Persicimonas caeni: one gene and its partner. The protein of the gene in region 2 interacts with the protein of the main gene of each other region in a pairwise test. Links are inferred from orthologs where the notes say so. Each region holds a gene or a part of one and is shown on either strand. Other genes may lie near its edges.

The links.
Region 1: the proteins of rlmN (region 2) and ftsZ interact in binary tests that used the Escherichia coli proteins (3 or more experiments, as listed by UniProt). The link is inferred for Persicimonas caeni from one-to-one orthologs.

The regions. Positions count from the first base shown.
Region 1 is NZ_CP041186.1:7,984,167-7,987,061, forward strand. The notes cover bases 39-2,895. They hold ftsZ (cell division protein FtsZ), read right to left. Parts: upstream 2,188-2,895; coding sequence 889-2,187; downstream 39-888. Other genes in these bases: FIV42_RS29675 (RNA methyltransferase), read right to left, coding at 39-811; ftsA (cell division protein FtsA), read right to left, coding at 2,326-2,895. In the rest of the region: FIV42_RS29670 (hypothetical protein), read left to right, coding at 1-14; more of FIV42_RS29675, read right to left, coding at 1-38. UniProt on the Escherichia coli protein: Essential cell division protein that forms a contractile ring structure (Z ring) at the future cell division site. The regulation of the ring assembly controls the timing and the location of cell division.
Region 2 is NZ_CP041186.1:7,547,756-7,550,609, reverse strand. What follows is about bases 13-2,828. They hold rlmN (23S rRNA (adenine(2503)-C(2))-methyltransferase RlmN), read right to left. Parts: upstream 2,098-2,828; coding sequence 928-2,097; downstream 13-927. Other genes in these bases: sucD (succinate--CoA ligase subunit alpha), read right to left, coding at 2,822-2,828; ndk (nucleoside-diphosphate kinase), read right to left, coding at 2,271-2,696; FIV42_RS28045 (PfkB family carbohydrate kinase), read right to left, coding at 13-894. Also shown: more of FIV42_RS28045, read right to left, coding at 1-12; more of sucD, read right to left, coding at 2,829-2,854.

The DNA of each region.
Region 1 (2,895 bases), 440 kb from region 2 along the record:
AGTCGTCGGACTGACGGGCGTCGAGCGACTTCTGAATCTCGCGGAAAATCCCGAACCACAACGATTGCTCGCGCTGGTCGAGACCGGCGCGCAGCAGCACGCTGCGCACCGTGCGCATGATGTGTTCATTGGTGGGCGTCTTGAAGAAGCCGACCCGGTCGAGCACGCCTTCGGCGAGGCCGAACATATGCTCCATCGTCTCGAGTCGCGCCGGCGGATGTTCACTCTCGGGGCGAGTCAACTCGATGCCCGGCGCTTCGACGGCGATTCCGCTGGCGACGCGAAACACCTCCCAGACATTCAAGAGCACCGCCTGTCCCAGGTTCAGCGAGCTGTAGTCGGGACGCGTCGGGATGGTGACCACCGAGCGGCACCGATCGATGGCGGTATTCGGCAGGCCCGAATCCTCGCGGCCGAACAAGTAGGCGACCTTGCCGGTCTCGGCCACCTCGATGGCCTTGTGCGCCGCTCCGCGCGGCTCGGTGAAGACGCGCTGGTGGTGGCGCGGCCTGGCGGTGGTGCCGATGGCGTACACGCATCCCTCGAGCGCCTCCTCGAGGTCGTCGCAGCGCTTGATCTGCGAGATGACGTCGTCGGCCTTCGGCGCGCTGATGGCGATACGCTTCGGGTCGGCTTTGCGCGGGCGAACCAGTCGGATGTCGGTCACGCCGAAGTTCTTACAGGCGCGCACCGTGTTGCCGATATTGATGTCGTCTTGCGGCTCCCACAGCACGACGACCACGTTGTCGAGAAGCTCGCGGGCCTCCCGTTGCTCTCGTTGTTGGTCTCGGTCTTGCTTTTCTTCAGTCATGACGTCTTTCTCACGGTGCTTCAAAAGCAAAAGCCGCCCCGAAGGGACGGCCTCTGCTCTACGAATGTTTTGCGGACTTAGGACGAGCCGTCGTTTCGCCGCTTGGGCTTACGAAGGAAGGTAGGCACGTCCATTTGCTCTTCCTCGGTCGGCGTCAGGCCTCCGGTCGCCGGACGAACGCTGCCGGTCGGCGTGCGGATGAAGCTGGCGCGGCGGTCTTCGTCTTCCTGCTCGCGGTCCTGAGCTTCGAACGTCCCGCTGGTGACGTGGCGGCGACGTTGCCGCTCCTGAGTCTCGTCGGGCTGCGTCTGGTCGGCCTGCGACTCTTCTTGACGCGTCTGTCGCGCGGTGCGCCGGCTGCTTCGACCCTGGTTGCGGCTCTGGGCCTGGTTGGCGACCGACTCCTTCTTCTGGCGACTCTGCTCGAACCCGGTCGCGATGACCGTGATCTGGATCTCGTCGCGCATATCCTCTTCGATGACGTTACCGAAGATGATGTGGGCGTCTTCGTCCGAAGCCGACTCGATGAAGCTGGCCGCGTCGTTGATCTCTTTGAGGGTCAGATCGTAGCCGCCGGTGATATTGATGAGAATACCGGTGGCGCCCTCGATGGAGACGTCTTCGAGAAGCGGCGAGGAGACGGCCATCTCGGCGGCCTCCAGGGCGCGGTCGGGTCCGCTGGCGCGGCCGGTGCCCATAAGCGCGAGGCCCTTGCTGTTCATGATCGTGCGCACGTCGGCGAAGTCGACGTTGACCAAGCCGCGCACGGTGATCAAATCGCTGATCCCTTGGACGGCATGCAGCAACACCTCGTCGGCCTTCTTGAACGCCTCCAAGATGGTGGTGTCCTCGCCGGAGATGGCCAGCAGACGCTGGTTGGGGATCGTGATCAGGGTGTCGACCGCCGAGGCCAGGTTCTGGATGCCCAGCTCGGCCTGCCGGCGGCGCCGCCGCCCTTCGAAGTGGAAGGGTTTGGTGACCACACCGACGGTCAACGCGCCGATCTCGCGACCGATATTCGCGATCACAGGCGCAGCGCCCGTGCCGGTTCCGCCGCCCATACCCGCCGTAACAAACACCATGTCTGCGCCGTGGAGCGCTTCCTCGATGCGCCCCTGATCCTCGAGCGCGGAGTTGCGTCCGATCTCGGGATCGGCTCCCGCGCCAAGCCCCTTGGTCAGGTTGCCTCCCAGCTGGACCTTGACCGGAGCGAGGTTGTTTTCGAGCGCCTGGAGATCGGTGTTGGCGGCGATAAACTCGACGCTGTCGATCCCCTCGGTGATCATGGTGTTGATGGCGTTACCCCCACCGCCGCCGACGCCGATCACTTTGATCTTGGCCGACTCTGGTAGCTGGTCGTCATCGAATTCGAGCATGGTGAGGTACCCCGATGTATCTACAACTCAAGACGTGCAACGGCTGATTTCGCGCCCATTTCGTGGCGTGGTGGGGAAGATAACACTGCCCCTCAAAGCCTTCAAGACTGCGCCGAAGTTTTGAGCCGATATCGGCCCTTAAAACATCTCGGCAAACCATTGACCTACGCGCGAGGCGAACCGGCGATAGAACCCGGGCTCCTCGGCGCTGAAGACGGCGCGCTCGGGCTGACACGAACCGTGCAGCACCAGACCCACGCCGGTGGCGAATTTCGGATTGCGCACCACGTCGACCAAGCCGCCCACGCCCTTGGGCACACCGCGGCGCACCGGCAGGCCGAGCACTTCTTCGGCCAGCTCGGGCATATTCTCTAAAATGGTCGTGCCGCCGGTGATCACCACGCCGCTGGCGATCAGATCTTCGTAGCCCGAGTTTTTGAGCTCGCGACCCACGTACGCAAAGATCTCTTCGACGCGCGGCTCGATGATCTCGCTCAAGATCTGCCGGCTCAACACGCGCGGCGGACGCCCGCCCACCGAGGGCACCTCGATGGTCTCTTCGGGGGAGATCTTGTCGGTCATCGCGCAGCCATATTTCTGCTTGATGCGCTCGGCCTCGGCCATCGGCGTGCGCAATCCCACGGCGATGTCGTTCGTCAGGTGGTTGCCCCCGATCGACAGCACGGCGGTGTGCACCAGGCTTCCCTG
Region 2 (2,854 bases):
GCTGACGAGCTTCTCGAACTTCGAAAAACGCGAGGCGATGGACTGCGAGTCGAGCTCGCGCAGCCCGTCGAGGCTGAACTCTTCGACGCAGAAGCTGGCCATGCAGCTGCCCACGACCATCGCCTGGCGAAGGTGCTGCGGGTTGAGGTGGCCGTTCTGGCTGATATATCCGAGCAGTCCGCCGGCGAAGGTGTCCCCGGCGCCCGTCGGGTCGAATACCGCTTCGAGCGGGTACGCCGGCGCGAAAAAGGTGTCCCGCTCGGTGAAGAGCAGCGCGCCGTACTCACCGCGTTTGATGGCGATGAAATCGGGGCCCATCTCGAGGATCGAGTGCGCGGCCTGGACGATATTGGCCTCGTCGGCCAACTGGCGCGCTTCGGTCTCGTTGATGACGACCATGTCGACGTGCGACAGCGTCTCGAGGAGCGCGTCCTTTTTGCCCTCGATCCAGAAGTTCATCGTGTCGAGCGCGACGAACTCGGGATCTTCGACCTGTTGGAGCACTTCGAGCTGCAGCTCCGGGTCGATATTGGCCAAGAAGACGTGACTGGCGCTGCGATAGTCCTCGGGCAACTCCGGGTGGAAATCACCGAAGACGTTGAGCTGAGTGTCGAGGGTAATCGCTTCGTTCAGGTCGTAGCCGTACTTGCCCTTCCAGCGGAAGGTCTCCCCGCTGGTGCGCTGCAACCCGTCGAGGTTGACCCCGCGCGAGGCGAGGAAGTCGGTGGTGTCCTCGGGAAAGTCGTCGCCGACGACCGCCACCAGGTTGACGTCGGTAAAATAACTCGCCGAGGTCGAAAAATAGAGCGCAGATCCTCCCAGCGCCTCTTCAACCTTTCCAAACGGGGTCTCGACGGTGTCGAAAGCCACCGAACCTACTACCAGCAAACTCATGAGGGCCTCTCGGCGGGTACAGCGTAGAGCAAATTAGGCTTGTCGTGCTTCTTCTTCGAATTTGGCCAGGCGCTTGCGCAGGTGAGCCGGCAGCTTGCGGTCGCCGGGCTTACCAAGCTGGCCGCAGGCGGCCATCTCGTCGCGACCACGCGTGGCGCGTCGCAGGACGTGGACGCCATGGTCCATCAAATACTGCTGAAACGCCAGAATTGTTTCTTCGTCGGGCGTCTCGAACGGCGTTTCGGGGTGCGGATTGAACGGAATGATATTGACCTTGCAGGGGATATCGTCGACCAGCTTCACGAGCCGGGCGGCGTCCTCCAGGCGGTCGGTGATGCCTTTGATGAGCACGTACTCGAAGGTGATGCGCTCGCGCTTCTCGAGCGGATAGTTGCGCAAGCACTCGAGCAACTCGTGGATGTCCCAGCGGTCGTTGACCGGCATGAGCTTGCCACGCTGCTCGTTGTTCGTGCCGTTGAGGCTGATGGCCAGCTGGACGTCGACGTCCTTGCCGAGCTTCTCGAGCTGAGGAACCAGCCCGGACGTCGACACGGTCACGCGTCGGCGCGAAAAGTCGAGGCCGGACTGATGAGTCAGGATACGAATCGCACGCACGACGTTGTCGTAGTTGTGCAGCGGCTCGCCCATGCCCATGAAGACGATATTGCCGATATGACCGTACTTCTCGGTCATCTTCTGGCGGGCAATCACGACCTGGGCGACGATTTCGGCCGTCGACAGGTGGCGGCGAAGGCCCATCTTGGCGGTGTAGCAAAACGTGCAGCCCATCGCGCAGCCAACTTGGCTGGAGATGCACAGCGTGTTTCGCCCATCGGCCGGGATCAGCACCGTCTCGATGATCGCGTTGTCATCGCACTTGAAGGTGAGCTTGGCGGTGCCGTCGTCCGACGGGTGCGCGCCCTTGAACTCGATGGGCTGGAGCCGACCGATCTTCTCGAGGCGTGCGCGAAATTTCTTCGAAAGGTTGGTCATCTCGCCGATGTCTTCGGCGAGGTGGGTGTACATCCACTCGAAGAGCTGGTCGGCGCGGAACTTGCGCTCGTCGAGGCCCTCGATGACGAAGGCCTGCAACTCCTCGAGGGAGAAGTCCATCAGGTCGATCGGCTCCGATGCCTCACCGGCCTCCAACTGCTCGAGGTGGGCGATGGCGTCTTCGACGTGTGCGTTGATTTCAATACTCATGTTGCTCTCGGGACCTTTGGGAAACTGACGATCCCAGAACGCTTACCGATCCGATGAACTTCCAAAGGGAAACTAAGAGGGACTAAGGGTAACTAAGAGCGACTCAGAGTAGCCACGTGCGTGTTTCGTGAATTAGTTTCCCTAAGTCCCCCTTAGTCACCCTAAGTTTCTCTTTAGCGGTCGAACAGCTGCGTGCCGCTGAAGAAGAAGTTCACTTCGATCTCGGCGTTCTCGGGCGAGTCCGAACCGTGGACGGTGTTTTCACCGATGCTGGTGGCCAGGTCGGCGCGGATGGTGCCTTCGTCGGCTTCGTCGGGGTTGGTAGCACCCATGATCTCGCGGTTGCGCTCGATGGCGTTCTCGCCGCGAAGAGCCATGACGACGACCGGGCCGCGGGTCATGAACTCGGTGAGCTCGCCGAAGAACGGACGCTCTTTGTGCACCGCGTAGAACTGCTCGGCTTCGTTCTGCGACAGGTGGACCATGCGCAGGCCGACCGGGGTCAGGCCAGCTTCTTCGAAGCGATTGATGATGTCGCCGATCTTGTTCTTCTCGAGGGCGTCGGGCTTCAGGATGCTCAGCGTGGTTTCAACAGCCATTGGTTTTCCTCCGGAAAACGTGAAGTTATAAAGTGAAAAGGAAAAGAGCAAAAAAGCAGATTACACTCTTTTGCTCTCTTGCTTTTTGCTCCGCGCGGAGCGTCTTCTGCTCCGTGCGGGGCGCTCTAGCCTTTGTAGATGCTCTGCAGGGTCGTGCC